4 regions of the Pseudomonas sp. MPR-R2A5 genome follow, and region 2 is predicted to be linked to each of the others. Evidence: predicted binding sites of a transcription regulator. Region 2 holds the regulator's gene; each other region holds the start of a gene.
The links. Region 2 encodes FliA, which starts transcription of late flagellar genes. Its sites were predicted from a motif close to CTAAAGTTTNNNNNNNNNNNGCCGNTAA; they were not measured.
Positions count from the first base shown of each region.

Region 1 (7,742 bases), on a different contig from region 2:
TGCACATCGCCTTCGACTGCCCGGTAGAGCTCATTCTCTGCCGGCCCGGTAACCAAGGGCTCGTAATGGCTGATGGTGTCCTTCAGCGTACTGCGGTAGCCGCTCAACGAAGCGATGCGGGTTTGGCGCTGTTGTTCGTCAGTGGTCACGGTGATACGGATACTTTCCAGACGCAGACGCAAGACGCCCACCTGCATCTTGCCAATCTCACGGATGCTCGCCATCCAATTAGTTTCGACATCTTGCTCCGACTCTCGAAGCTTGCCCATTTGCATCACGGCGACAATGCCCAGAGCAAAAACCACTAGGACAATGAGTGAGAAGAAGGCGGCAGACCTTGGAGCCAGATTCATATTCCTGATGTTCATTTTTATCTCTCTGAGGAAGGTCGGTACAACATGGACGCTACTTCGGCAGCCAACATCCGTAAAAGTCGAACAATGCCGCCAACGCATCCACCGGCTCGATTTCTCGTGACTTCGGAACCTGAAATTCACAAGCGGAATCAGTCAGCTCGAAGAATTGATGTCATATAAAGATCGTTGTAGTTCAGCAGGCTGGCACTCCTCACGCGAAACCGGGCAAAAGCTGCAGAATGGATGGAGTCTGTTTGCTCACTGCCTGTCTCCCGCTCATAACCTGTCGCCTCTGGTGGACAGGTTATGAGCCCCTGGCCAAATAGTGGCTTATTGACACCAATGCAACCATCAGATCATCCCTATTCAAATGTAGGAATACTGGAAAAGCGGTTAGGGAAATCCCTACTCCAATGCGCGGGTCACAAAGTGTCGAAGGTCAGTTTTTGCTAGCGACCAACCAAAGCTGATCTGGCCTATCTGACCAGGCAGAAACTCAGAACTCTGATGCGAACAGAAGCCGGAGAAAACAGCCTCGGGAAATTGGTTAGGGAGATAACAGAAAGGGACGTGCGCCCCCACTCCAAATACTTACTGATCAACAAGCACGGGAAACGGATGACGAAGGGTATGTTGCGTTTGCGCTGGGACACTTTCCGTAATGCCGTCATGACAGTGCTCCCCCGCCAAGCGGTACTGCTGGATCAGATCATCAAGCCGGTATTCACACAGGCCATACCCTGCACCAGGCAGGCTTACCCAAATATTCCGGCACTTTTCGATTGCGGTTCCGACCCGGCCTGCATGCACGTCCGGTAGTGCGCGGCATTCGCGGATGTGCTGCAGAGCCAGCAGGTCCTGGCTGATCGGGCTGAAGTCCGACAGGGTCAGCAGCGTTCGGCAATACGGCCAATCTTTGAGCATCTGCTGGTACCGGCCCGAGGCATTAGATGTCAGCCCCTTACTGTTGATGACCTTCGAGCGTCGTCCCTTTGCGAAGGGGGTGATCACTGAAATCCGTGAAGATCTCAGGCTTCCTGTCGATGCCCGTCACGATGACGTCGTAGCCATCCAGGGCGGTGGCCGGCGATGTGCTGGTCCCTTCGGACCAAGTGAGCATATCGAGGAAGGCCAACGCGTCACGACTGCCCGCTTGGATAGCTGAAATTCGTGCCATTGTCTTTTCTCCAGGCGAAAAAAAACCGCATACAAGGCGGGATCAAGGGTAAAAACCAACTCAGTTGGATAAGGTTGGCAAGATGCTGTATTCAAACGAATTTGGCCAAAGACCCCGTCGCGACAAGAAGTTCCGCTCCGTTATTAATTGACAGCCTTTGTGTAGGGGCACATCGCTATCATCTTCGCCAAATTAACCCTACAAGGAACGCGTCAATGGTGTTGAGACCCACCAAAACTACCAATCACCACGGATGGGTTTGGGTCTACAAAAAGATAAGAAGCTTCGGCTTCTCTCGATTTACAGCATTTTACCGGACGTCCCTCTATGTCCTTCGAGGAGACACGGGGTCATTTAAATACAAGCATGGTTGGTCAAAATTTCGTTTCCGCCGTTGATCAATTCCGATCAAGCTATGCTGGTTTACTGTCAGCCTGCTCGATTACGGAAACATCGATGGGGCCGTGAAGGTATCACCAACAAACCGGCCACCTGCAGCGAAAGCGGTAGCCCCCCCGGCAAGAATGCCAACACCGAAGGTATGCACAAAACCTTCTGAGTTGGTGGCGATGATGGCGGCGCCAGCGATCACCCCGGCGCCGCCCACTATCCATATGTTTTTGCTCGGCGACTTCAGTTCCATTGCAGCGATGCTCCCTGTTAAGAATGCGCTGAGTTTATCGCCGCGACCTTCAATAAGAATCTTTCTCGCTGCATCCGGAGGCCGGCGCCTAACTGGAGATAATCCATGGACGGCCAGTTCTACCTGCAAGACAGCCACAGTCACGCCTACGTCGGCGACGGCTTATCGTTCTGGGGCTTTGGTGGCTCTGGGTACGTCACCCACCTGGCAAAGGCCCAGGTGTTTACGCGGGACGGCGCTTGCGATCACCGCGACACCGACATCCCGTGGCCCAAGGCCTACGTGGATGCCAGAGCGCGAGAGTAGGTGTTGACTGCCAGTATGTGACGCTGAGCGAAGCGCTGGACCAATACCCCGACGCAGCTGAGTTTTACATCCAGAAGCCGCTTGCGGTCGGTTCATAAGCGACGCGCAGCGCTACCGGGAAGACCGCCGCAACTGCGGAAGAAGCAACACGCCTTAATCCAGCTCCATGCCGGTCCCCCGTAATACCCCTATCGCCGAACAGCACCAGACGGCGAGGCTATCAGCGCTTATCGCGAGCTTCGGGATTCCTTGCATTGCAGATAAACATGATCCCAGGAGCAATAAAGATACTCCAATAGCCATTTATGCTTGGATACAAAAGCGGCCCGAATACCCCAGTGACAAGCAAAGCGAGCCCTGCCCATAACCGCTTACGCGGCGTGAACCACTCGCGGAACGCTTCAAGCTTTTTACCGGCCATTACCCACGTCCTTGTTTGATAAGCAGCAAAGCATATCACCCAGTTCAACGAATCACGCCAACCGGCGAGGATCCCCTATGTCCGCACAGCAGAAGCCCCCCCTTCGATTTCAAAACCCAATACGGACTCGGCTTCAACCCTCAGGACAATGAGATCGTTGTCGACTTCTTTCTGTGGTGGAGGCGGTGGCGCCGGGACAAGGCAAACAACGTGCGTGGCGCCCTTGAGACCATCGGCGAGAACGCCGGCCACATCAAGCAAGGTCTAGCCCAACTCAGAAAGCTTCCATGATTCAGCCACTATTTGATTTTGATCTCAAACGCGCCTCACGCGAGCACTACATAACAGATAAAGCTGCGATCAATTTTCCACACGTGGGGAGTACAGCTGGCGGCTGGCATTTTCTATCGTACTTCGACCGCAAGACCGAGGTGTCGATGGTGTCGCTGGCAGGTATTCACTACCCAAACACCACCGGTTTTTTTGGTGACTCGGGCGTCATTGACGTAACTGAACAACTAGCCAAGCGTGGTTGGTTTGCCGGATGTGACTATGACTGGTAACGAAGGCCAAAGCTCAACGACAACCCTAACAAGCCCGAACCGTCGATCTCGCCAAGCATGTGTTGTTCCCCCTCACTTTGCACACACTCGACAACTCGCTAGGGGCGAACTCCAACGCAGTACGATTGAGCGTGCTAAGCCACCTGAGTCGCAAACTTACCAACCGCTTCAACAACTTTCTTGGCTCCGTCCTGAATTTCAACAATAACTTGCCCTGCCTGCGTGGCTAGCTCAAGACCTTGCTCAGCTTGGGACTTACTGTTCGCCATCTCCGCTATAGTTTGATCCACCAGCTTCTGATTTTCCAAAACAACTGATGCGATTTCCTCAGTCGCCGTGCTGGTGCGCCCGGCCAATTGTCGAACCTCATCCGCGACGACTGCAAAACCTCGGCCTTGCTCACCTGCGCGTGCAGCCTCAATCGCAGCGTTCAATGCCAAAAGGTTCGTTTGCTGAGCAATACTACTGATGGTCTGAATGATCGAACTGATTAACAGCGACTGCTTTCCAAGCGCTTCGACGCCACCCGAGGCAGCCTGCATATCCCCAGCGACTTTGCGCATGGTGTGCATAGTGTCGTTAACCACTATCGCACCACGTTGAGCAGTAACGTCAGTCTGCTGGGAGATTTCAAATGCCGTTTGTGCAGCATCACTGACTTGGTGTTCACGGGCAACCTGTTCGGTAATAACCGTTGCAAACTTAACTACCTTGCGTAGTGTTCCTTCGGTGTCGTAGACCGGGTTATAGCTCGCCTCCAGCCATACCGTCTGACCCCGACTATCAACACGTTGGAATCGGCCAGCGACAAACTCACCCTTGTTCAACGTCAACCAAAAATCCCTGTATTGCTGGGAAGAAGCCTCCTCTGGCCGACAGAAAATACGATGATGACTTCCTTGCGCTTGTCCCAGGCTGTAACCCATCGCTTTTAAAAACTGCTCATTCGCCGTGATTACATGCCCGGATAGATCGAACTCAATGACCGCCGTCGAGCGCAGTAGCGCGTCAATGAACGATGCGTTTTCCGATGCCTTTTCCACTCTGGACGTAATGTTCGTCGCATAGCCTGCGATATGACTCAACCGGCCAGTCGCATCAGCTACGGGTTGCCAATGAGCATGAATCCACACTAATGAGCCGTCAGCATGCAGGTACCTGTATTCATCAGATATCGACTTACCGGCGGCGACAGCCGCCCGAAAATTGTGAAAACAGGGAAGTTTTGAAACGTACTGCGGAACAATGTCGGCCATGGCACGACCTATAAGCTGATTCTGGGTGTACCCCAAAGCCTGTGCAAAATTGTCGTTGCAGGTGGTAATTGCAAAATTAGTATCGATACTCAGCGTCAGCATTTCACGGTGTAGGCCATCACGCAGTTGGCGCAACTCCGACAACTCAGCTGTTTGAGCCTCAAGCTGATTCTTGATTTTTTTATTGAACATGGAAAACCACCTGTTGGGTGTTAAAAGGTTTATCGGCGTGATCAGCAACACGTTTAGCTATCAGACGAACGAAAAGCAGTGAGACGACGAACGTCACAATCAGGTCGGCAAGCTGCTGTGGCCACACGTCTCAGCTCCAGCCCCAGAAACAAACCTGAAATCCCGGATCAGGCACCGCTTGGAACCTGATTTCGCCTCGAGGATTAGGCCTGGTTGTCATCGAAGTTTTTTGAGCATATCTTGTCTAAAAACTTATACAAGGTATCAGTAGTTGTACAAGAATGAGCAGTGGCCACTGACGCTTTATTTCGACGGCGAGTGCCCTCTTTGCGCCCGGGAGATCAAGATCCTAAATGTGCGAGCAGCACCGGATCGTCTCCTGTTTGTGGACATCAGCGATCCTACCTTCGAAGCAAAATCTCTTGGGTTCACGCTCGTTGAAATGCAGTCGATACTGCACGCCAGGTTGGGCGATGGAACCTGGGTCACTGGCTTAGACGCGACGCTTTGGAGCTGGCGAGCAGCGGGCCTTGGTATCTGGGCGGAGCCGTTATCATGGCGTTCGACTAGACCACTTCTAAACCTTGGCTATCACCTATTTTGTCGCTTGCGTCCGCATCTAGCATGGCTGCCCCATCCTGATGGCAGCGTTCGGTGTCGCGATGAGGGCTGCGTAGTGCCTGATACCAAACGCGCCACTGGCAGCAAGACGTCGCCTGCAAGAGGTAATGATGAATAAAGCTAGCAGCCTTCGCCTGATCCTAGGTGATCAGCTGTCGTTCGATCTCGCCTCACTACAGGCCGTTGATATCGAATGCGATACCGTGCTCATGGTCGAGGTGATGGAAGAAGCCAGCCATGTTCCTCATCATCCGCAAAAGATCACCCTTATCTTCAGCGCTATGCGCCACTTCGCCGAGGCGTTGCAGCAACGGGGAGTCAAGGTGCAGTACGTAAAGCTCGATGACCCAGAAAATACTGGATCGGTGCCTCGCGAGTTAGAGCGGTGGCGCGCACTTTTGCGACCGGATGAAATCCACATCACCGAGTGCGGCGACTGGCGCTTGGAGCAATCGATAAAGGACTGTGGTTTAGCGATAAAATGGCATTCGGATTCTCGCTTTCTCTGCTCCCGTGCCGAGTTCTTTACCTGGGCGAATGGCAAAAAGCAGCTGCGCATGGAGTTCTTCTATCGCGAGATGCGCCGCAAGAGCCGGCTATTACTCAATGGGGACGGTAGCCCGGTCGGAGGTGCATGGAACTTTGATGCAGAAAACAGAAAGGCTTTACCCAAGGGCGTAAGGCCTCCATCACCCGCACGTTTTACTCCTGACGCAATTACCCGAGATGTTCTTGCGTTAGTTGCCAAAAATTTCGCAAGCCACTACGGCACGCTCGACACATTCGACTACCCGGTAACCCATGCCGAAGCTCAGGCCCTCTGGGATTACTTCCTCGACTGGGGCCTGGCAGCCTTCGGCGACTACCAAGACGCGATGGCCTGTAACGAGCCGTTCCTGTTTCATGCCCGAATAAGCGCCGCGCTGAATATTGGACTGCTGGATCTTCGTCAGCTGTGCAGCGATGTTGAATCGGCGTACCTGTCGGGCAGCATTGCGCTGAACGCTGCCGAAGGTTTTATTCGACAACTGATCGGCTGGCGGGAGTATGTCCGAGGCGTCTACTGGCTGAAGATGCCTGACTATGCCGACGGCAACGCATTCGGTAATTCGCGGTCGCTCCCAGAGTTCTACTGGACGGGCGACACGCAGATGAATTGCATGCGCCAAGCCATCAACCAGAGCCTTGAGCATGCCTACGCTCACCACATTCAACGTCTCATGGTGACTGGCAATTTCGCCCTGCTGGCAGGTATCGCACCGAGTCAGATATGTGAGTGGTATCTGGCGATCTACATGGACGCTTTCGATTGGGTGGAGCTGCCCAATACACTCGGCATGGTTATGCACGCAGACGGCGGATATCTAGGCTCGAAACCCTACTGCGCGAGCGGGCAGTACATCAAGCGTATGTCTGATTATTGCCGTGGCTGCGCATACAAAGTAAGCGAAAGCACGACAGGCGATGCCTGCCCGTTCAACTCGCTCTATTGGCACTTCCTGATGCGCCACGGCGACCGCCTTCGCGGCAACCAGCGCATGGCCATGATTTATAAAAACCTCGACCACATGGATGAATCCAAACAGCAGGCGTTATGGCGACGCGGCGAGTTGTTACTCGCAAAACTGGATGAAGGTCAGTCGTTTTGAAAAAGAGTGAGCTCCCAGTCAAAACCTGCATGACGTGTGGCCTACCATTTACTTGGAGAAAGAAATGGGCGCGCTGCTGGGAGGAGGTGCTCTACTGCTCGGAGCGTTGCCGGCGCAACAAAGCAACGACGCGGTGAAAAGAAATAGAGGGCATTCGACAGACCCTTTGGTGCACCTGATAAGGCTATCTGTTATGAATGAAGAAAGATCGAGCAGCTGCATCCATCAGATGCTCAGAGCATATGCCTTGAAGAAAAGTCAGACATGGCTCCATGTCATAGCGTCCAAAATTGACTCAATCGTTTTTCAAGCCGAACCTGAAGGAGGACGCGAAAATTATCAGCATCATAGCTCGAAAGAACGCGCTCCATTTCCAGCCTCCACAGAAGCGCATGAGCGACACCGTCCACTGGCGGCGCTTCGGTCGAAGTATTTCCGACAAACTGGAAGTTGGAATCTCGACACACACAATGGATCGCCGGGCGCAAGCCGGTAAGCTTTGCATTGGAGGACTTCCAAAACGCATTGGAGCAGTTCACTCAGTTGTCGAAGACGAAG
Region 1 covers NZ_JBXAFK010000052.1:43,759-51,500, forward strand. The annotation lists gene AC1Q6I_RS28700 (methyl-accepting chemotaxis protein) at 1-368, opposite strand, end outside; gene AC1Q6I_RS28705 (lysozyme family protein) at 948-1,280, opposite strand; gene AC1Q6I_RS28710 (lysozyme family protein) at 1,318-1,533, opposite strand; gene AC1Q6I_RS28715 (hypothetical protein) at 1,976-2,176, opposite strand; gene AC1Q6I_RS28720 (hypothetical protein) at 2,282-2,482, shown strand; gene AC1Q6I_RS28725 (hypothetical protein) at 2,703-2,903, opposite strand; partial or broken gene AC1Q6I_RS28730 (hypothetical protein) at 3,191-3,439, shown strand; gene AC1Q6I_RS28735 (methyl-accepting chemotaxis protein) at 3,601-4,038, opposite strand; partial or broken gene AC1Q6I_RS28740 (PAS domain-containing protein) at 4,144-4,914, opposite strand; gene AC1Q6I_RS28745 (thiol-disulfide oxidoreductase DCC family protein) at 5,186-5,653, shown strand; gene AC1Q6I_RS28750 (cryptochrome/photolyase family protein) at 5,646-7,184, shown strand; gene AC1Q6I_RS28755 (DUF2256 domain-containing protein) at 7,181-7,321, shown strand.
Region 1: AC1Q6I_RS28735 (methyl-accepting chemotaxis protein) is a predicted target of FliA. The motif match lies at 4,073-4,100, and genes of this name have one in related genera.

Region 2 (7,742 bases):
CCGCCAATCACGATCAAGGCCGCCGGGCCGTTGGCCAATGCGCCGAGGTGACCGCCTTCGAGGTAGTTGCCGCCGATGATCGCGACAAACGCCATGGTGATACCGATCAGGCTCAAGACATCCATCAGAGGCAAGCCTCCACCAGATACTTGCCGATGTCGTCGAGGCTGTAGACGGCGTCGGCCAGGTCCGCCTTGACGATGGCCATGGGCATGCCATAGATCACGCAGCTGGCTTCATCCTGGGCCCAGATCGCACTGCCACCCTGCTTGAGCAACCGCGCGCCTTCACGGCCGTCGGCGCCCATGCCGGTGAGGACCACCGCCAGAACTTTGTCGCCGTAGGACTTGGCCGCCGAACCAAAGGTGATATCCACGCACGGCTTGTAGTTGAGGCGTTCATCGCCTGGCAGGATTTTGATCGCGCCACGGCCATCGACCATCATCTGCTTGCCACCCGGCGCCAGCAGCGCCAGGCCAGGGCGCAGGATGTCGCCATCCTCGGCTTCCTTGACGCTGATACGGCAGAGCTTGTCCAGGCGCTCAGCGAACGCTTTGGTGAAGGCCGCAGGCATGTGCTGGATCAACACGATCGGCGCCGGGAAGTTGGCCGGCAACTGGGTCAATACCCGTTGCAGCGCCACCGGGCCACCGGTGGACGTGCCAATAGCCACCAACTTGTAAGCCTTGCGCTTGGGCGCTTGCGAATAGGCGCTGGGCGCCGACGCACGGGCCGGGGCCACGGCTGGCCGGGCAACAGGCGCCGGGGCCGGACGACCGAACGCGGTGCTGGTGGGTGCAGCCGGGGGCGCGACCGGTGCTGCGGGCGCCGGTGCAGGCGCACTGAACAGGCTGCGACGGTTGCTGCGGGAAATGCTGTGCACCTTCTCGCACAGCATCTGCTTGACCTTCTCGGGGTTGCGCGAGATGTCTTCGAAGTTCTTCGGCAGGAAATCCACCGCGCCAGCATCCAGCGCATCCAGGGTGACCCGGGCGCCTTCGTGCGTCAGCGAGGAGAACATCAATACCGGGGTCGGGCAGCGCTGCATGATGTGCCGGACTGCCGTGATGCCATCCATCATCGGCATTTCGTAGTCCATGGTGATCACGTCCGGCTTCAACGCTATCGCCTGATCAATCGCCTCTTTGCCGTTGGTGGCCGTACCGACCACCTGGATGGTTGGATCGGCGGAAAGAATTTCCGAGACGCGGCGGCGGAAGAAACCCGAATCGTCCACCACCAGGACCTTGACTACCATAAACACTCCGTTAGGCGGGACGGGCAATACCGCCCTGCCCCACCAGAATCAAATACGCCGTGCGGCGTAACGCTTGAGCATGCTCGGAACATCGAGAATCAGCGCGATCCGACCGTCACCGGTGATGGTCGCGCCCGACATGCCCGGGGTTCCCTGCAGCATTTTGCCCAAAGGCTTGATGACCACTTCTTCCTGGCCCACCAGTTGATCGACCACAAAGCCGATACGCTGGGTGCCCACCGAAAGGATCACCACGTGGCCTTCGCGCTGCTCTTCATGGGCAGCCGATGCCACCAGCCAGCGCTTGAGGTAGAACAATGGCAGCGCCTTGTCGCGCACGATCACCACTTCCTGGCCGTCCACCACGTTGGTGCGTGACAGGTCGAGGTGGAAGATCTCGTTGACGTTGACCAGTGGGAAGGCGAAGGCCTGGTTGCCCAGCATCACCATCAGGGTCGGCATGATCGCCAGGGTCAACGGCACCTTGATGACGATTTTCGAGCCCTGGCCCTTGGTCGAGTAGATATTGATCGAGCCGTTGAGCTGGCTGATCTTGGTCTTCACCACGTCCATGCCCACGCCACGGCCCGACACGTCGGAAATCTCGGTCTTGGTCGAGAAGCCTGGAGCGAAGATCAGGTTGTAGCACTCGGTGTCGGTCAGGCGGTCGGCGGCGTCCTTGTCCATCACGCCACGCTTGACCGCGATATTGCGCAGGATCGCCGGGTCCATGCCCTTGCCGTCATCGGTAATCGACAACAGGATATGGTCGCCCTCCTGCTCCGCCGCCAGGATCACCTTGCCGTTGCGGGACTTGCCCGAGGCTTCGCGTTCTTCCGGGGTTTCCACGCCGTGGTCGACGGCGTTGCGCACCAAGTGGACCAAGGGGTCGGCCAGGGCCTCGACGAGGTTCTTGTCGAGGTCGGTTTCTTCACCCACCAGTTCCAGGTTGATTTCTTTCTTGAGCTGGCGAGCCAGGTCGCGAACCAGGCGTGGGAAGCGGCCGAAGACTTTCTTGATCGGCTGCATCCGCGTCTTCATCACGGCGGTCTGCAAGTCAGCCGTGACCACGTCGAGGTTCGACACAGCCTTTTGCATGGCTTCGTCGCCGCTGTTCAGGCCCAGGCGCACCAGACGGTTACGCACCAGCACCAGTTCGCCGACCATGTTCATGATGTCGTCCAGTCGTGCGGTATCGACCCGTACGGTGGTTTCGGCTTCACTGGCAGGCTTGTCGGCTACGGCAGCGGCAGGCGCACGCGCGGCGGCCGCGGCGGCTGGCGCTGGGGCTGGCGCCGGTTTGGCGGCAGCAGGCGCGGCGGCCTTGGCCGGTGCCGGTTTCGCGGCCACGGGGGTAGCAGTCGCCGCAGCAGCCGGGGCCACTTCGGTGAACTTGCCCTTTCCGTGCAATTCGTCGAGCAGGGCTTCGAATTCGTGATCGGAGATCAAGCCGTCGTCAGCAGGGGCCGCAGCGGCGCCCGGTGCAGCTGGCGTCGGCGCCGCGCCAGTGGCCGCGACTTCCGGCAAGGCATCGGCGGCAAAGGTGCCCTTGCCATGCAACTGGTCGAGCAACGCTTCGAATTCGTCGTCGGTGATATCGGTACTGGCCGTTGCCGCCGGCGTTTCCGGGGCAGCCGCAGTGGCCACGGCATCAGCCGCGAACTGGCCTTTGCCATGCAACTGGTCGAGCAGGGATTCGAACTCTGCGTCGGTAATGTCTTCGCTGGTCGGCTCGGCAGGCGCAGCGGCCGCGGGTGCGGGTACGGCCGACGGTGCTTCAGCCTCGGCCTTGACCGCATTGAGAGAGTCGAGCAACTGCTCGAACTCGCTGTCGGTGACATCCGCTTCGGCTTCGACCACCGGCTCTGGCGCCGCTTCCACCACCGGCGCGGCCGAGGTGTCGGCAGGTTCTGCCAGGCGCGCCAGGGCGGCCAGCAGTTCCGGGGTGGCTGCGGTGATCGGGGCACGTTCGCGCACTTCGCTGAACATGCCGTTGACCGCATCCAACGCTTCGAGGATTACATCCATTAACTCCGAGTCAACGTGACGCTCACCCTTGCGCAGGATGTCGAACACGTTTTCGGCGATGTGGCAGCACTCCACCAGCTCATGGAGCTGGAGGAAGCCGGCGCCCCCTTTTACAGTATGAAAACCGCGAAAAATTGCATTGAGCAGGTTCGCATCATCCGGGCGGCTTTCCAGCTCGACCAGTTGTTCGGACAGTTGCTCTAAAATTTCGCCGGCCTCTACAAGGAAATCCTGAAGGATTTCTTCATCGGCGCCGAAGCTCATGGGTGTGCTCCTTAGAAGCCTAAACTGGATAACAGGTCATCTACGTCATCCTGACCTGACACAACGTCTTCACGTTTATCGGCATGAATCTGCGGACCTTCACCCTTGGCGAGATGTTTTTGTGGATCTTTTTCAGAGAGGATCGCTTCGCGGTCATGTTCGATGCCGGCGAAACGGTCGACCTGGCCGGCCATGAGTACCAATTTGAGCAGGTTGCTTTCCACTTCGGTGACCAACTGGGTCACACGCTTGATCACCTGACCGGTCAGGTCCTGGTAATCCTGGGCGAGCAGAATGTCATTGAGGTTGCTGGAAACCGTACGGTTTTCCTGCTCGCTGCGTGACAGGAACCCTTCGACCCGACGGGCCAGCTCACGAAACTCTTCTGCGCCGACTTCACGGCGCATGAAACGACCCCAGTCAACGCTCAGCGCCTGGGCTTCCGTGGCCATGCCGTTGACCAGGGGCGTGGCGTTTTCCACCAGGTCCATGGTGCGGTTGGCCGCTGCCTCAGTCAGCCTGACCACATAGGACAGGCGTTCGGTGGCGTCGGTGATCTGCGAAATCTCTTCGGCTTGAGGCATGTGCGGGTCAATCTGGAAATTGACGATCGCACTGTGAAGCTCGCGTGTGAGCTTGCCCACCTCCTGGTACAGGCCGCGGTCACGGGTCTGGTTGAGCTGATGGATTAACTGCACCGCATCGCCGAACTGGCCTTTTTCAAGGCTGTCGACCAGCTGGTGAGCATGTTTTTTCAGGGTCGACTCAAAGTCGGCCTGCGATGATTCTTTTTGCTCCATAGCTCCCCCGTGGCAGCATTAGCCGTGGATGCGTTCGAAGATTTTTTCGATCTTCTCTTTCAAGGCCTGCGCAGTGAATGGTTTGACCACATAGCCGTTAACCCCGGCTTGGGCGGCTTCGATGATCTGTTCACGCTTGGCTTCGGCGGTCACCATCAGCACGGGAAGACTGCGCAGTTTTTCGTCGGCACGCACGTGGCGCAACAAGTCGATACCCGTCATGCCCGGCATGTTCCAATCGGTTACCAGAAAGTCGATGCTCCCGCTGTTGAGGATCGGAATCGCCGTAAGGCCGTCATCCGCCTCGACCGTGTTTGTGAACCCAAGGTCACGCAACAGGTTTTTTATGATCCGCCGCATCGTTGAGAAGTCATCAACGATGAGGATTTTCATGTTCTTGTCCAATTCGACCTCCAAGCAGTCTTAAACGCGCCCAGCACCTGGACGCGCCATTTCAATCAACAGGCGTTACACAAAAAGGACTGCCCAGGGCACCACGGTTAGCCCCCGCGGCGGCCAAGGCCCTCGCGGTTGCGTCTGCAGTGTCCCCACACTGCCTGTCAGCGCGCGCGCCACTCTCCCAATCGCCCCCGCAAGCGGGCCGCGCACTGGCTGTGCAGCTGGCTGACACGCGATTCGCTGACCCCCAGGACCTCACCGATTTCCTTGAGGTTCAGCTCTTCGTCGTAGTACAGCGCCAACACCAGTCGCTCACGCTCCGGCAAATTGGCAATTGCGTCGGCCAATGCGCCCTGGAAGCGTTCATCCTCCAGGTCACGCGACGGCTCCATATGCGTACTCGCGCCGTCCTCGTGCAACCCTTCGTGTTCGCCGTCCTGCAACAGGTCGTCGAAACTGAACAGGCGGCTGCCCAAGGTATCGTTCAAAATCCCGTAATAATCGTCGAGACTCAATTGGAGTTCGGCCGCAACTTCATGATCTTTAGCGTCGCGACCGGTTTTTGCTTCAATTGACCGAATTGCGTCACTGACCATGCGCGTATTGCGGTGTACCGAACGCGGCGCCCAATCGCCTTTGCGCACCTCATCGAGCATCGCGCCACGGATACGGATACCCGCATACGTCTCGAAACTCGCGCCCTTGCTCGCGTCGTATTTGGTCGACACTTCGAGAAGGCCGATCATGCCGGCCTGGATCAGGTCTTCGACCTGGACACTGGCGGGGAGGCGTGCCAGCAAGTGATAGGCGATGCGTTTGACCAAAGGCGCGTAACGCTCGATCAACTCACCCTGACTGTCACGGGCGGACTTCTTGTAGGCGTTGTAGCCGGTCGCTGTCATAGCACGGGTCCTGCGCTCGTCTGATGCACCAATCGCTCGACGAAAAACTCCAGATGCCCCCGAGGGTTGGCGGGCAACGGCCAAGTATCGACCTTCTGAGCAATAGCCTTGAACGCCAAGGCGCATTTCGAACGAGGGAACGCTTCGTAGACTGCACGCTGCTTTTGCACAGCCTTGCGCACACACTCGTCATAGGGAACTGCGCCGACGTATTGTAGGGCGACATCGAGAAAGCGATCCGTGACCTTGGTCAACTTGGCGAACAGGTTGCGGCCTTCCTGCGGGCTTTGGGCCATGTTGGCCAGCACGCGGAAGCGGTTCATGCCGTAGTCGCGGTTAAGCAGTTTGATCAGGGCATAGGCGTCGGTGATCGAGGTGGGTTCATCGCAGACCACCAGCAACACTTCCTGCGCGGCGCGCACGAAGCTGACCACCGACTCGCCGATCCCGGCGGCGGTGTCGATCACCAGCACGTCGAGGTTGTCGCCGATATCGCTGAACGCCTGGATCAGACCGGCATGCTGCGCCGGGCTCAGGTGCACCATGCTCTGGGTGCCCGAGGCGGCCGGTACGATACGGATCCCACCGGGGCCCTGGAGCAGCACATCACGCAGCTCACAGCGGCCCTCGATCACATCGGCGAGGGTATGTTTGGGCGTCAGTCCCAGCAGAACGTCGACATTCGCCAGCCCCAGGTCAGCATCCAGCAGCATGACGCGACGGCCAAGCTCTGCCAGCGCCAGGGACAAATTCACTGACACGTTAGTTTTCCCGACGCCACCTTTGCCGCCGGTCACCGCGATCACCTGTACGGGATGCATGCTGCCCATTTTATTTCTTTACCTTGTCTTGCTTAGACGCAGGCTACATGGCTTGGCCGCGTGAATCGCTTGCAGACCATCGATGTAGATACATTTCACGGTGTTCATACTGACTCAACCCACCCGTTTTGCCGGGTTGTGGTAGAGGTCAGCGAACATGTCGGCCATCGCTTCCTCGCTAGGCTCTTCTTGCATTTGCACGCTGACGGCACGGCTGACCAACTGATGACGGCGCGGCAGATGCAGGTCATCCGGGATCCGCGGCCCGTCGGTCAGGTAGGCGACCGGTAGTTCATGACTGATGGCCAGGCTCAACACCTCGCCCAGACTCGCCGTTTCATCAAGCTTAGTCAGGATGCAGCCGGCCAGCCCGCAGCGCTTGTAGCTATGGTACGCAGCGGTAAGAACTTGTTTTTGGCTGGTGGTTGCAAGCACCAGGTAATTTTTAGACTTGATGCCACGCCCGGCCAGGCTTTCCAGTTGCAGGCGCAAGGCCGGGTCGCTGGCTTGCAGCCCCGCGGTGTCGATCAGCACCACGCGTTTGCGCAGCAACGGGTCGAGCGCGTTGGCCAGCGACTGGCCCGGGTCGACGTGGGTCACCGACACATTGAGGATGCGGCCCAGGGTCTTGAGTTGCTCCTGGGCGCCGATACGGTAGCTGTCCATGCTCACCAGCGCGATATTCGAAGCGCCGTATTTGAGCACATAACGGGCCGCCAGCTTGGCCAGGGTGGTGGTCTTGCCCATGCCGGCAGGGCCGACCATGGCGATCACACCGCCCTCTTCCAGGGGTTCGATTTCCGGAGTGGCGATCATCCGCGCCAGGTGGGCCAGCAACATGCGCCAGGCCTGGCGAGGTTCTTCGATTTCGGTGGTCAGCGCCAACAGGTCGCGGGACAACGGGCCAGACAGGCCGATGCGTTGCAGGCGACGCCAGAGGTTAGCCTGGTGTGGTTTGCTGCCTTGCAACTGGGTCCAGGCCAGCGAGCCCAACTGCACTTCCAGCAATTCACGCAGGCCGTTGAGTTCAAAGCGCATCGAATCGAACACGCGCTGGTCGACTGCGGCAGCCGGCGCGGGCGCTGCAGGACGTGGCGGTTCTTTGAACGTAGGTTCGACCAGCGGCTCGGCAGCGGTCAGCGGCAAGCCGGCGAACAACTGGCGATTGGTGGTGGCATCGCTGTCACCCCGCATGCTCAGCTCAGCCTGGGCCGACACAATGCGCGAGGCGGTCTTGCGCAGCTCGTCTTCGAGTTCCATGTTCGGCACG
Region 2 covers NZ_JBXAFK010000043.1:61,511-69,252, forward strand. The annotation lists gene AC1Q6I_RS25965 (flagellar motor protein) at 1-125, opposite strand, end outside; gene AC1Q6I_RS25970 (protein-glutamate methylesterase/protein-glutamine glutaminase) at 125-1,258, opposite strand; gene AC1Q6I_RS25975 (chemotaxis protein CheA) at 1,307-3,550, opposite strand; gene AC1Q6I_RS25980 (protein phosphatase CheZ) at 3,562-4,350, opposite strand; gene AC1Q6I_RS25985 (chemotaxis response regulator CheY) at 4,369-4,743, opposite strand; gene fliA (RNA polymerase sigma factor FliA) at 4,911-5,651, opposite strand; gene fleN (flagellar synthesis regulator FleN) at 5,648-6,481, opposite strand; gene flhF (flagellar biosynthesis GTPase FlhF) at 6,587-7,742, opposite strand, start outside.

Region 3 (7,742 bases), on a different contig from region 2:
GCGGCGCATTGATTGGCCTGGCGGCCAGCCTGTTCGCCGTCGGCAACGGCCGCATCGCCGGCATCAGCGGCCTGATCGGCAGCCTGCTGCAGCGCGGTGGCGAAGGCGTAAGTGAAAAAGCGCTGTTTCTGCTGGGCCTGCTGGTCGCGCCGCTGCTATGGGGCTTGTTTGCCGCGCTGCCGGCGATTGAGTTCCAGAGCGGCGGGCTCGGGCTGATCGTCGCCGGTGTGCTGGTGGGGGTTGGTACGCGGTATGGCTCAGGTTGCACCAGTGGCCATGGGGTGTGTGGCTTATCACGCCTGTCGCCGCGCTCAATGGTCGCCACGGTTTGTTTCATGGCCAGCGGATTCCTGACGGTGTTTGTGCTGCGTCATCTACTGGGGGTTTGAACATGCTCAAAGTCACGGCATTCATCGCCGGCCTGCTGTTCGGTCTGGGCCTGCTGCTGGCCGGCATGGCCAACCCGAGCAAAGTGCTCGCGTTCCTGGATTTGGCTGGGGCCTGGGACCCGTCCCTGGCGCTGGTCATGGGCGGCGCCATTGCCGTCGCGATTGGCCCGCTGACCTGGGCACGCCGACACGCCCGTTCGCTCCTGGGCGCGCCCATGCAGTTCCCTGCCAAGCGTGAGTTGGACCGGCGCCTGATCGGCGGCAGCCTGTTATTTGGCATCGGTTGGGGGATCGCCGGAATTTGTCCTGGGCCGGCCGTGGCCATCCTGCTGACCGGGCATTGGCAAGCGTTGGTGTTCATGGTGGCCATGCTGGGTGGCATGTTGTTATTTACGGCCCTGGAAAACCGCCGCGGTCGTTGATTGCGTTTGCACTCTCAACAGCAATAGCGTTGCAGCCGATCATTCAAGAGCGATTATTTAAGGCTCAACTTATCGGCTGAATCGAATCATCGGTTTAATGCAACAAACAATGATTATCACCATAACGATATTATCCAGCGGATGAATACCCGCACCTAAAAAATTCAACTATGAGTGCCCGACTTGTTAGCCATTCGTCGAATATGGCCCTTTGCGAGCAGCGTTTTATAGTGGGCAGCACAAACCCCCACCCTGATTAAAATTGTTGCCTGGTACTTTTAATGCCCCTCAAACAATCCACACCCAATACCCTTCCCATTAATGAGGAGTTCTTGCAATTAATGCAGGCGACGCTGAACGCCCAAACCAGTTGGATGACAACCGTAAACCATTTAGAAGAGGCTTGCGATGAGGTCTGGCTCGCCCGCATGTGGGAGGTCGAGAACCTTGAAAATCACTACAGGGCTTGCCAGGACCAGCTGTTTTCCTACCTGAAAAAAGCCATCAACCATTAAATTCATGATGACGATCGTGGCCCTTTCGGGAAGTTGTCGCTCTCTATTCGGGCTCACCAGAACCTGGCCTTCCTGAATATTCGACTAAAGCACAAGATCACACTATGAGCCTTCTGAAAACGCACTTGGTTAATTGGCCAATCTTTCCACCCCCCGAAAAACAAGGTGCTTTAACCTTTCAGTGGCACTACCGCCCTTCATTCCACCTCTCGATATTTTTTCATGCAGTGCTCAAAACCAGCCGGAGTAATAGTGTGGCCGTCACACTCACGCTAAAGCATTGCGATTCAAGGTCGACACTCAGAACTCACTTATCAACCTGCGTTACTACCGGGAGTCCATATGTTCGGCTGGATCAGCAATATCCGAGTCAGTGCTAAATTAAGTTGGGGGTTCGGTCTGGTACTGGGGCTTGCGTTGTTACTGGCCGCGACCGGCTGGTACGCCGTGGTGACGTTGACCGATCGTGGGCTGAAAGTTGAAAAAATTGCGCAGGTCAGCGATTACACCAAAGACTTGCGAATCATTCGTCTACGCATCGGTACGAACTCCCAACCGAATGCCTATCAACCGTTGCAGCAAACCCTGGATCAGCTCGCAGCCCACCTGCACAGTATTCGGGCACTGTTCATCGACCCACTGGATGCCGACCTGATCCAACAGCAGGAAAATGCGGTCACCGCGTACGGAGGGCTGCTGCACGACCTGTCCACCCCCGGCATTGACCAGGCGTCGTTGTTTAAACGGATGGGCCAGTTGGGTGACCTGCTGCTCGATACCACGCAAAAACTCATTCAATCGCAAAATGCCAAACGCGATGCCGACGCCGCTTCCACCAAGACCCTGCTGGGGCTCGTCGCGGCCTTGGCGCTGTTGCTGGGCGCCCTCGCTGCGTGGGTCATCACCCGTCAAATCGTGAACCCACTGCAACACACGCTCCGGGCGGTGAACCGCATTGCCCAGGGTGATTTGACCGAGCATCTGCAGGTCAACCGGCGTGACGAACTGGGCCAGCTGCAATCAGGCCTTCAGCAGATGATGCTCAACCTCCACGAACTGATCGACGGCATTCGCTCCGGTGTTATCCAGGTGGCCAGCGCGGCCGAGCAGCTGTCGGCGGTCACCGAGCACACCAATTCCGGCATCAGCAACCAGAAAGCCGAAACGGATCATGTGGCCACGGCAATGAACGAGATGACCGCCACCGTGCACAACGTCGCACGCAATGCCGAAGAAGCTTCTGCGGCGGCATCCATCGCCGATCAGCAGGCCAGCGAAGGGGAACGGATCGTGGGCGAAGCCATCGCGCAAATCCAGCGATTGGCGGCAGAACTCAACCAGTCGGCGGACGCGGTGCGCCATCTCCAGGAACAAAGCGACAAAATCGGCGGCGTACTGGATGTGATCAAGGCCGTGGCCCAGCAAACCAACCTGCTGGCGCTGAACGCGGCCATCGAAGCGGCCCGCGCCGGAGAGGCTGGTCGCGGGTTTGCGGTGGTCGCGGACGAGGTCCGCAACCTCGCCCTGCGCACCCAGCGCTCCACCGAAGAAATTGAAACCCTGGTCGCCGGCGTCCAAAGCGGCACCCACGCCGTGGCCTCCGGCATGGAAAGCAGCCTGCTGCTGAGTGAAAGCAGCGTGGAATGCACCCATCGAGCGGTCAATGCGCTGGAGAACATCACGGGCAAGGTCTCGATCATTCAGTCAATGAACCAGCAGATTGCCACGGCAGCCGAACAACAGAGCGCTGTCACCGAGGAGATCAATCGCAGCGTGATCAACGTCCGCGACATTTCCGAGCAGACGGCCAACACCTGCGAAGAAACCGCAGCGTCGAGTAACGAGCTGGCGCGGCTGGGGCATGAACTGGAAAGGTTGGTGGAGCGCTTCAAGGTCTAGGGGCGCGAGGGGTGGGCTGATTGCACAAACTTGCCGCTCAAGCGCCTAACGCCGGCAACATGACGCTCTCAGTCAACTCTGACCGCTGTGTACAAGTAACGCAAAAGCTCAGGAATTAGAGTTGAAGCGCCAGGGGAAGCTACCCCAGCTCACAACTCCAATAATAGAGCGACGTCAATGAGACTGACACCATCCTTGCCAGCGTGCCTGGCTCTGAGCTTCGTATCACTTGCCACCTATGCTGCCGAGGGCCCTCCTCCGCCCTCCGTCAGCCAACCCAGCGGTATCAACCTGGGCGGCACCAGCTTCTACGACGGGTTCGCCGGGCCACCCGGGCTGACGCATCAGACCTATCTGAAATTCAGTACGGCCAGCAGCATTCGTGACAATGGCGGCAAGGACAACCGCAACTTCGATAACCCGAAGATCAATGTCATCAGCTTGATCAACCAATTCAGCTATTACTCACCCGACACCATCGGCGGTGGCGCGCACCTGGGTTGGAGCCTGTTGGTACCCGTGATCTCACTGGACGGCGACTTTGGCGACAACGGCGCCAAACTCAAGGACAACGGCGTTGGCCTGGGCGACGTCACGGTCGGCCCGCAGATCCAGTTCGATCCGATCGTCAATGCCGAAGGCCGGCCGGTGTTTGTGCAGCGCGTGGCCTTCGATACGATCCTGCCCACCGGCAAGTACGACAAACACAAGGACTTGAATACCGGCTCCAACTACTTCTCCTTCAACCCCTACTGGGCCGCGACCTTGATGCCGGCACCGCGCTGGGAAGTGAGCTGGCGCCTGAATTACCTGTACAACTTCAAGAACGACGATCCAGCCAGCAGCTCGGCGCAGTTCTTTGAAGGGCGACCGGTGCGCGACACCCAAGCAGGGCAATCGGCCTGGGCCAACTTTACGGCCTCGTACGAGGTGTTCCCGAAGGTCTCGGTCGGGATCAACGGCTATTACTTCCGGCAGATTTCGGATGACCAGGTCAACGGCGACCGCTTGAGTAATTCCCGCGAGAAAGTCCTCGGCATTGGCCCTGGCCTGTTCTGGAAGATCACTGAGGACAAGGCGTTCTGGCTCAATACCTATAAAGAAACCGGCGTAGAGAACCGCAGCAAAACCGATTACGCCGTGCAAGTTCGCTACGTCCATAAGTTCTGACTGAGGTGATGTGTGATGAATGCGCTCGACTCCATCGACAGCAAGCAATCACTGGGCGTTATCTGCCTGATGATGGTCATTTCCCTGGGAACGCTGCAGATCCAGCCGATTCTGGGCGGCGCGTTGATTGATCAACTGGGTGTGCCGCTCAATGCCATCGGCACGATTTTCGCCGCCGAGCTGATCGCGATGGCCATCGCCTGCGGCGCCTGTGCGCTGTTGATGGCGCGTGTCGACCGCCGCCGCTTTGCCCTGGTAGCGTTGTTGATCCTGGCCGCTGGCAACCTGGTCAGCACCCAGCTTCACAGCCAGGCATGGCTGGTGGTCTTCAGAATCATCTGCGGCGCCAGCGGTGGCGCGGTCATGGCGGTGGTATATGCGACCGCGGCACTGCGCAGGTCCAAAGATGCGACCTTTGCGGTGATCAATATCGGCAACCTGTTATGGGGCATGCTGCTGGTCACCTCCATGCCCCTGCTGTTGCGGGGGTTTGGCGTACAGGGTGCCTTTTGCCTGCTGGCCATCACCAGCCTGCTCGCCGCACTGGGTTGCTGGAGAATACCCAGGCACTACCCGGACGCCCAACGCATCGCCCATGGCGCAGCCCGGCCGTTCGGGCTGACGTCGATGCTGCTGATCGCGCTGTTTGCGCTACTGTTCTTCGGGCACTCCGCCCTGTGGGTGTATCAGGAACGCATCGGCAAAAGCCTGGGCCTGGAGCCCCAGCAGATCGGCGCCATCCTCGGTGGCAGCATCCTGGCGGGCGCCCTCGGTGCCGGCCTTTCCGGGCTGATCGGGCGGCGTCTGGGGCTATTGTTCCCGCAACTGTTGAGCTTCGGCACTGCGTTACTGGCCACCCTGATCATGGTCTACGGCGACAGCACCGTGGCATTCGCCACCACGGCTTGCCTGATTCATATGGTGTGGTTTTTCAGCTTGCCGTACCTGCTGTCCATGGCCGCCGAACTCGACCCCTCCGGTCGATTGGCCGGCCTTGGCAACGCAGCGATTTTCGTCGGTCAGGGCCTTGGCCCCTTTGGCGCCGCGCTGGTAGTCGGCGAAGGGCACTTTCGCGCGGTGGGTTGGCTCGCCGCCTGCGCTTATATGCTGGCCTTGATCATCTCGTGCCTGGTGGTGGCCCGTTTCCGTCGAGGCGTGAAGCCTTGTGGGCAAGCCCTGGCAACCCAATCCGCCTGAACGACGTCAACCAAACCGCTCAATGAGATCACGCAATGAATACGCCATTCCCCAATACCCCCGAATTTTCCGGGGCGCTGTATGCACCCAGCCGCGTCGAGGGCGAGGTGTACGACCTTGAAGTCGAAGGCACCCTTCCCGAGTCGATCCGTGGCACTTTTTATCAGGTGTCGCCGGACCCGCAGTACCCGCCGATGCTCGGCAGCGATATTTTCTTCAACGGCGACGCCCTGGTCAGCGGTTTTTACTTTGAAGGCGGCAAGGTCTCGCTGCGTCGACGCTATGTGCTGACCGATCGCCTGGTCGCTCAACGCCGTGAAGGGCGTTCGCTCAACGGCGTGTACCGCAACGTCTACACCAACGACCCGCTCGCGGCCAAAAACAACACCACCGCCAACACCTCGGTGATCCCGCACAACAACGTCCTGCTGGCGCTCAAGGAAGATGCCATGCCCTGGGCCCTGGACCCACAGACGCTGGAAACCCTCGGCGAGTGGAATTTCGACGGGCAGATCAACTCTGCAACGTTCACTGCCCACCCCAAGCTCGACCCCGTCACCGGCAACCTGCTGGCCTTCAGCTACGAAGCCAAAGGCGACGGCACACCCGACATGGCCTATTTCGAGATTTCGCCGCAGGGAAAACTGCTGCATGAAATCTGGTTCCAGGCCCCCTATGCAGCGATGGTCCACGACTTCGCGGTCACCGAACATTATGTGGTGTTCCCGCTGATCCCGCTGACGGTAGACGTCGAGCGCATGAAAAATGGCGGCCAGCATTTCCAGTGGCAACCCGAGCTGCCCCAGCTGTTTGCCGTGCTGCCCCGCCATGGGCATGCGCGGGACGTGCGCTGGTTCAAAGGGCCCAAGGACGGCTTCCAGGGCCACACCCTGAATGCGTTCGACGAAGGCGGCAAAGTCTATCTGGACATGCCGGTCACCGGCGGCAACATCTTTTACTTCTTCCCCCAGGCGGACGGTTTTGTACCGCCACCGGAAACCCTGGCCGCCAGCCTGATGCGCTGGGTGTTCGACCTCAACAGTGCGCAAGATGAACTGCAACCCCAGGCGCTGACCGACTACCCCTGCGAGTTTCCCCGCTGTGATGACCGCTACATCGGGCGCAAATATGAACATGGATTCCTGCTCGCCTTCGATCCAGAGCGCCCCTACAACCCGTCGAACGGGCCGATGCCGTTCCAGTTCTTTAACCTGCTGGCTCACCTCAACCTCACCACCGGTGTCACCGATGCCTGGTTTCCCGGTGACAGCGGCTGCTTCCAGGAACCCATTTTCATTCCACGCTCCGCTGACGCCGCGGAAGGCGATGGCTACGTGGTGTGCCTGCTCAACCTGATTGCCGAAGGCCGCAGCGAACTGGTGGTGCTGGACGCCTCCGCCATGGCCGCCGGCCCCATCGCACGCATCAAAATCCCGTTCCGCCTGCGCATGTCACTGCATGGCTGCTGGGCACCGCGCTAAATCGTCCCAGCGTTCCCCCTTCCGCGCGTCACGCCCGTGGCCATCCACTTGCTGGAATGGCACGGGCTGCCTGGCATTGCCGGCCTCGATCCGATGATCGAACAGAAAAATCTCATTTATTTCATATTGCAGGATTTATGCATAAATCCCACTTTACAGGATAAATGTGCAGGACTAGATTAACCCCCATTGCCGCCATCTCCCGCTGCCCTTTACGAGAGGACACTTCATGAAACTCGCAAGCTTCATTGTTCACGGCCGTACGACCTACGGTGTGGTCGACGGTGACCAGTTGATTGACCTGGAATCGGTCAAGCCCACCGTTGGCACGGACCTCAAGCAAGCCATCACCGCCCATCGCCTCGGGGAACTGACCCCAGCCGTGCTGGCGTCATTGCCCCGCGTCGCAATCGCGGACGTGACGTTCCTGCCAGTGATCGCAAACCCCGGCAAAGTGCTGTGCATCGGCATCAACTACGCCACCCACGTGCGTGAAACCGGGCGTGACATGCCAACCTACCCGATGATTTTCACGCGCTTCGCCGACAGCCAGGTGGCGCACCTGCAACCGATCATTCGTCCGAAGGCTTCGCACAAACTGGACTTCGAAGGCGAGCTCGCGGTGGTCATCGGCAAAACCGCGCGGCACGTCAAGGCAGCGGATGCATT
Region 3 covers NZ_JBXAFK010000002.1:83,466-91,207, reverse strand. The annotation lists gene AC1Q6I_RS01855 (YeeE/YedE family protein) at 1-389, shown strand, start outside; gene AC1Q6I_RS01850 (DUF6691 family protein) at 392-811, shown strand; gene AC1Q6I_RS01845 (hypothetical protein) at 1,093-1,326, shown strand; gene AC1Q6I_RS01840 (methyl-accepting chemotaxis protein) at 1,669-3,225, shown strand; gene AC1Q6I_RS01835 (SphA family protein) at 3,403-4,395, shown strand; gene AC1Q6I_RS01830 (MFS transporter) at 4,411-5,592, shown strand; gene AC1Q6I_RS01825 (carotenoid oxygenase family protein) at 5,628-7,073, shown strand; gene AC1Q6I_RS01820 (fumarylacetoacetate hydrolase family protein) at 7,303-7,742, shown strand, end outside.
Region 3: AC1Q6I_RS01840 (methyl-accepting chemotaxis protein) is a predicted target of FliA. The motif match lies at 1,599-1,626, and genes of this name have one in related genera.

Region 4 (7,742 bases), on a different contig from region 2:
CCGGCAGCGTGAACACGCTCATGACCATGCCGCGCACGCCGGGGGCCATGATGAACTGGTCATCGGTGGTCGCCAGGTGGTTGATCAGCGCGCGGTAGAACTCCGACTTGCCGTGCTTGTAGAACCCGATGGAGGTGTACAGCTCGGCGATGTGCTTGCCCGGCAGGATGCGCTTGAGAAAGCCGATGAATTCCGCCGGTACCGGTACGTCGACCATGAAGTAAGAACGGGTGAACGAGAAGATGATCGACACATCGGCTTCATCGGTGATCAGCGCGTCGATCTGGATGCCGCGCCCTTCGCGGTGCAGCAGCGGGATGACCAGGGGCCACTGTTCTTCATGGGTGTAGATGCGTCCTACGAGGTAGGCGCCCTTGTTGCGGTAGAGCACCGAGGAAAACAGCTCGACCTTGAGCTCCGGGTCCTTGCAGACCCAATCCGGCAGGTTCTCGCGCAGTTGTGCTTCGAGGCGGCGCAGGTCGGCCGGCAAATCGGCATAGGGTTCGCTGAAGCGGTAGTCGGCGAAGATCTGCGCGAGCATATCGGTGATTTTGCCGGCCGGCGTGTAGATGCGGGTCTGCGCCGCTCGCGCCCGACGCAGGCTCGGCCGGGTCGTGTGGATGAACATGCAGCCGTCGCTGATCAGGTCATGGCTGAACAGGCCGCAGAAAATCGAGTTGTACCAAGTCTCGGACAGCTCATCGTCAAAGCGCAGGTCAATCAGGCCTATATAGGCGCTTTTCACCAGCGGCCAAACGTCGATATCCAGCAGCGTGGCCTCGTCGAAGGCAGCCCGCAGGCGCTCGGTCACTTCACTGACCTTCTCTTCATACAGGTTGATACGCGCCGCCGAGGCTGCCTGCCCCAGTTGCCACTGGGCTTTTTCGAAACGTTCGCGGGCGCCGTCGGTGATCTGGCGAAAGTGCTCGCGGTAATCGTCGAAGCCTTCAAGGATCATCCGCGCAATAGCGAGGGCGGGCGTGGATTGCGACATGCGGGAAACCTCGAACGGGCATCTGGAAGCCCTGAGCTTAGCCAGTGAAGAGTGACAGGAGAAGGATGATTTTTTCCGACGGGTTGTACAACTTCGCGCAGATCGTACATTTATTTTCAGTTTTTTTAATTCGACCATACGGTCAATAAACACCCCCTAAAGTCGCGTTTCGTACGTTAAACGTTTCATCTGAAAGCCTGTAACCACGTGGCCTGGCCGCAGCAGCCGAGGCAAACCCGCACGGCGACTGGTTTTCAGCATGTGTAAGCATTTCGATACAGCCTAAGGGAAACCCTGATTACCGCAGTGATGGCACTTTGATATATACCGCGCCCTCTCCCACCCTAACAAGGTCAGAAGACCGATCCGGGAACTGGTTTTAATCGCCCGAGGAGCACTGAGATGTCATTGAGGAACATGAGGATCGGGCTGCGCGCCAGTCTGAGTTTTGGGGTGTTGGCCAGCCTGCTGGTGATTGTCGGCCTGTTTGGTCTGGGTCAGATGGCCAAGCTGCGTGAAAGCGCCCTGGTGATCGAGGGGTCGTGGATGCCGAGCATCGAGAATATCCATGACAGCGCAGCCTACGTGGCCAGCATCCGTCTGGAAGCGTTGCGCCTGGTAACCACCGACGAGTCGCGCGTGCGTGACAACAGCAAAGGCCTGATCAGCCGCCAGCGTACGGAATTGCAAACCCTGCTGGACCATCACGAAACCCTGCTCAGCAGCGACCAGGAGCGCGAACTGCTCAAGCAGGTCAAAGCCAACGTGAACACTTACCTCACCATCGTCGAGCAGATGATCGCCCTGGTGGATAAGGACCAGCAGCAGGACGCTATCGACCTGCTCAACAACCGCCTGGCGCCACAGGGTGGAATCCTCACCAAGAGCCTGGAGGACATGATCACCTTCAACCAGAACGGCGTGGAAGCCGCAACCGATGCAGCGGCACAGGTGTATACGCGCGCGCAGTGGATTGTCGGCCTGATCATCACCGTTGCGCTGGTCGCCACCCTGCTGCTGGCCTGGCTGTTGACCCGCAGCATCACCGCGCCACTGGGCCAGGCCCTGAGCGTTGCGCGCAGCATTGCCGCCGGAGACTTGAGCCAGCCCGTCGTGGTGCAGGGCCATGACGAACCGGCACAACTGCTGACAGCACTGGCAACCATGCAGACGCAACTGCAAACCACCATCCGTGGCATCAGCGAATCGGCGCAGCAACTGGCATCGGCGGCTGAAGAAATGAGTTCGGTGATGGAACAGAGCACACGTGGCCTGCAAGCGCAGAACGACGAGATCGAACAGGCCGCGACCGCCGTGACCGAGATGAGCGCGGCGGTGGATGAAGTGGCGGGCAATGCGGTATCCAGCGCCGAAGCGTCCCAGGCGTCCGACGAAGACAGCAAGCACGGCCACTACCAGATCAGCGAAACCATCAGCTCGATCCAGAACCTGGTGGACGAAGTGCTCGGCGCTTCGAACAAAGCCGAGGGCCTGGCGATGCAGGCCCAGGACATCAGCAAGGTGCTGGAAGTGATCCGCGGCATTGCCGGGCAAACCAACCTGCTGGCGCTCAACGCCGCCATTGAAGCCGCCCGCGCGGGTGAGGCCGGGCGTGGCTTTGCGGTGGTCGCCGATGAAGTGCGCTCACTGGCCCAGCGTACCCAGGATTCCACCGAAGAAATCGAGCAGATGATCGCCGGCATTCAGCAAGGCACCCAGGACACCGTCAGTGCCTTGAACAGCAGCGCCGAGCACGCCGGCCAAACCTTGCAACGGGCCAACAACGCCGGCAACGCCCTGGAAAAAATCACCGCTGCCATCTCGCAGATCAGCCAGCGCAACCTGGTGATCGCCAGCGCCGCCGAGCAACAAGCGTTGGTGGCCCGCGAAGTGGACCGCAGCCTGGTGAATATCCGGGACCTGTCGACCCAGACCGCCGCTGGCGCCACCCAGACCTCGGCCGCCAGCCAGGAACTGTCGCGCCTGGCGGTGGACCTGAATGGGTTGGTGACGCGGTTTGTTCTGTAATCCATAGAAAGGTCATGTAACACTCGCCGGCTTATTGAGGTAGGAGCGTTACGTGAGACCTGTCGACACCTTGTACTTGCTGGGGCTCGCCGCCATCTGGGGCGCGAGTTTCCTGTTCATGCGCATCATCGCGCCAGAGATTGGCACGGTGCCGACCGCGTTTTTCCGCGTGTCGATTGCCGCCGCAGGGTTGTTGGTGATCCTGGCGATGATGCGCGTGCGCTGGGACTTCCAGGGCAAGTTCAAGACCGTCCTGCTGCTGGGGGTGATCAACTCCGGGATTCCCGCGACGATGTATTCGGTGGCCGCCCAGGTGCTGCCAGCGGGTTACTCGGCGATCTTCAATGCCACCACCCCGTTGATGGGGGTATTGATCGGCGGGCTGTTCTTCAGCGAGCGGCTGACCCCGTCGAAAATCGCCGGGGTGTGCCTGGGGCTTTTCGGTGTAGGCGTGCTGACCCGCGCGGGCCCGGTGGCGTTTGACCTGGAATTATTGATGGGCGCGCTGGCCTGTTTGCTGGCGACTACGTGTTATGGCTTTGCCGGGTTCCTGGCGCGCCGCTGGCTGGACCAGCGGGGAGGATTGGACAGTCGTCTTTCCGCCCTGGGCAGCATGCTCGGCGCCACGTTGTTCCTGCTGCCGTTGTTTATCTACAGCGCCATCAGCCATCCGCCCGCGAGTTGGGGTGGGTGGCAGGTGTGGTTGTCGCTGCTGGGCCTGGGGCTGGTGTGTACGGCGTTTGCCTATGTGTTGTACTTCCGCTTGCTCACTGCGATTGGCCCCGTGAGATCGATGACCACCACTTTCCTGATCCCGCCGTTCGGCGTGCTGTGGGGCGCGTTGCTGCTCGACGAGCCGTTATCAATGGCGCATCTGTATGGCGGGGTGTTGATTGCGGGGGCGTTGTGGTTGGTGTTGCGGCCACGCAGGTCGTAGGCGCCGGCGAACCGGCACCTACGGGGTAGACATCAGCCTTTACGGAACACAAACACCAACCCAACGATGATCAACCCCATCCCCAGCAGGCTCAACAACGCCAGCCGATTGCCGAAGATCAGGTAATCCATCACCGCCGTCACCGCCGGCACCAGGTAGAACAGGCTGGTGACGTTGACCAGGTTGCCCCGCGCGATCAGGCGGTACAGCAGCAACGTCGCCAGCACCGACACCACCAGCCCCATCCACAATACCGGCAGGTAAAAGCCGGCATTCTGTTCGAAGTGGAACGGCTGGAACGGCACGAATACCGCGCACAACAGCAGCCCGGCCAGGTACTGCAGCGGCAGCGTGCCCAAAGGGTTGTCGGTAATGCGTTTTTGCATGATTGAGCCGAAGGTCATGCTCGCCAGGGCCAGCAGGCCGAAGAGCATCCCGGCCAGGGACATCCCCGCCAGCCCGATACCCTGGTACACCACCATGATCAACCCCGCCAACCCGAGGCCAAGGCCGAACAGGCGGCGCCCGGAACGCTGGCGCTCCGTCAGCGCCACGGTCAGGATCGGCTGCACGCCCATGAGGGTCGCCATCACGCCGGGGGTGACGTTGAGGTCCAGGGCCAGCAGATAGAAAATCTGGTAGGCCCCCAACAACACCAGGCCGGTCGCCGCTGCATACCACAGCGGTTTGCCGGGGCGCGGCAGTTGCAGCTTGAGCATCGGTACGAGGATCACCAGACCGAGCAGGGCGATGGCAAAACGGATCAATAAGAAGGCGAAGGGCGACGCATGGGCCAGGCCCAGCTTGGAGAAGATCGCCCCGCTGCTCCACAGCAGGACAAACAGGCTCGTCGAGGCCGCCGCGGCCACGGATTGTTTCGAAAGAACAGACATGGTTACCACCTGTAATCAGGCAAAAAAAGCCGACTCAGCAAAAGCTGAAGTTCTGGAGTTTTTTCAGGCGTGCAGACGGGGACAGCGAGTCGCTGATCAGCCCGAAATGCCAACACCCGGCGGTGATACGACTGCGTACACCGGCGTGCGACTGACAGGTGGGGGGTAGTGACTGATCTGCGCAGGCTGCTTGTTCCCGCACGGTACGACCACAGCGTTGACCGCTGAGTCGACTACCGCTATGCGCTGGAGAGCTGGCATGGGCTGATCTTGTGTGGAGGGATGAAGAAGGCCTGACTATAACCAGCCGTTGATACGTTTTGCAATCACTTCACCAACGCCCTTGCGTGGCACAGTTTTCATGTGGCCCACAGGGGACGATCGCTATAATGCCGTCCAGTTTTTTCCAAGGACTCCCCATGCTCGCATTGCCCTGGCTGTACCTGGCGCTTCTTTCCATCGGCTATGTGCTGGCCTTGGCCTACGGGCAACTGGGCGTGCTGGCGCTGGTGTCCGTCGCCCTGCTGCTGATTGCCGGTTATGCCGTGCGCCAGCAGCGCACGCCTTGGGCGCGCTACATCGGCCATGGTTTGTTCATTGTGCTGGCCCTGAGCCTGGCGATGCACTGGCTACCGGGCTTCTACAACGGGCGCGCTATCGAGCCACAACGCTTTACCCCCGACGCGGTGCCCTTCTCGATGTACCTGAACCAGGACAAACCGCTGATCGGCTTCTGGCTGTTACTGGCCTGCCCGTGGGTGGTGGCGCGACGCTCCTTGCGCCTGTCGATCTGCGTCACGGCCCTGGCCTTGGCCCTGACCGCAATTGCCGCCCTCGGCGGCGCAGCCTTGCTGGGCGTCATCAGTTGGGCGCCGAAATGGCCGGTGCAGGCGTGGTTGTGGGTATTGAATAACCTGTTGTTGGTGACCTTGGTGGAAGAGGCGTTGTTTCGCGGCTACATTCAGGGCGGCCTGCAACAGCGCTTCAAGCACCTGCCCTACGGCGAGAACCTGGCACTGCTGCTGGCCTCGCTGCTGTTCGGGCTGGTGCACCTGGGCGCGGGCTGGCAATGGGTGTTGCTGGCAAGCATTGCCGGCGTGGGTTACGGCCTGGCTTATCGCTTTGGTGGGCTGGGTGCGGCGATTGCCACGCACTTTGGGCTGAACCTGCTTCACTTCGGGTTGTTTACTTATCCGATGCTGGCTGGCTGATGTCTACCGGAGGCAAGGCGTTCCTGCGGATTGTTGCAAAAATAAGTTAAATAAGCGCCCGCTCCTGCCGATACTCCCTGAAAGCCTTGCGGATTGAACAATCATGCGTAATAACCAACCCGTTACCCAGCGCGAACGTACCTTCCCCGCTCAGCAACGGTTGATCTCCACCACAGATGCCAAGGGCGTGATCACCTACTGCAACGACGCTTTCGTCGAAATCAGTGGGTTCTCCCGCGATGAACTGGTGCGTGCCCCGCACAACCTGGTTCGTCACCCGGACGTTCCGGCGGCCGTATTCGGGCATATGTGGTCAACGCTCAAACAAGGCTTGCCATGGATGGGCATTGTCAAGAATCGCTGCAAGACCGGTGATCACTACTGGGTTAACGCCTATGTGACGCCGGTTTTCGACGGCAACCAGGTGGTCGGCTACGAGTCGGTGCGCATCAAGCCCACCGCCGAGCAGATCCGCCGGGCCGAAGCGCTCTATCAACGCATCAACCAGGGCAAGTCTGCCGTTCCCCAGCGGGACAAATGGCTGCCGGTGTTGCAGGACTGGCTGCCGTTTATCCTGATCAGCCAGTTGAGCTTCATGATCGGTGCGTCGCTGAATTCCCACTGGGGCTTTGCCCTGGCGGCGGGGCTGTCGGTGCCCTTGGGCCTGCTGGGCCTGAGTTGGCAACAGCGTGGCCTCAAGCGCCTGCTGCGCCTGGCCGAGCAGACCACCTCAGACCCGCTGATCGCGCAGATGTACACCGACAGCCGTGGCGCCCAGGCGCGACTGGAAATGTCGATCCTCAGCCAGGAAGCCCGCCTGAAAACCTGCCTCACGCGGCTGCAGGACACGGCTGAACACCTCAACGACCAGGCGGCGCAGTCCAACACACTGGCGCATAACAGCTCCAGCGGCCTGGAACGCCAGCGCGTGGAAACCGAACAGGTGGCCACCGCGGTCAACCAGATGGCGGCGACCACCCAGGAAGTTGCCAGCCATGTGCAGCGCACGGCGGATGCGACCCAGGAAGCCAATCGCCTGACCGGTCGTGGCCGCGATATCGCCGGGGAAACCCGCGAGGCCATTCAGCGTCTGTCGCTGGCCGTGGGCGAAACCGGGGTGACCGTTACCCAACTGGCCAAGGACAGCGATGAAATCGGCGGTGTCGTCGATGTGATCAAAGGCATCGCCGATCAGACCAACTTGCTGGCGCTGAACGCGGCAATCGAAGCCGCGCGTGCCGGGGAGATGGGCCGTGGCTTCGCAGTCGTGGCCGACGAGGTCCGTCAACTGGCCCAGCGCACCGCCGAGTCGACCGGGCAGATCCATGCCTTGATCGCCAAGCTGCAACAAACCGCTGCCGCCGCCGTGCAAACCATGGACGCCGGGCATCGCCAGGCCGAAGAAGGGGTGGCGCGGGTGATGGAAGCGGATCAGGCGTTGGTCGGCATCAGCGAAGCAGTGGCCAACATCACCGACATGACCACCCAGATTGCGGCCGCCACCGAAGAGCAAAGCTCGGTAGCCGAAGAGATCAGCCGCAACATCAGCACCATTGCGCTGTTGGCGGACCAGACTTCGGAACAGGCGTTGAACTCGGCGCAGTTGAGTGAGGAATTGACGCATACCGCCAATACCCAGTACTCGCTGGTCGAGCGGTTTAACCGCTAGACCGCTATCG
Region 4 covers NZ_JBXAFK010000003.1:139,427-147,168, reverse strand. The annotation lists gene aceK (bifunctional isocitrate dehydrogenase kinase/phosphatase) at 1-994, opposite strand, end outside; gene AC1Q6I_RS03390 (methyl-accepting chemotaxis protein) at 1,397-3,022, shown strand; gene AC1Q6I_RS03385 (DMT family transporter) at 3,075-3,959, shown strand; gene AC1Q6I_RS03380 (DMT family transporter) at 3,992-4,852, opposite strand; gene AC1Q6I_RS03375 (CPBP family intramembrane glutamic endopeptidase) at 5,272-6,063, shown strand; gene AC1Q6I_RS03370 (methyl-accepting chemotaxis protein) at 6,167-7,732, shown strand.
Region 4: AC1Q6I_RS03370 (methyl-accepting chemotaxis protein) is a predicted target of FliA. The motif match lies at 6,110-6,137, and genes of this name have one in related genera.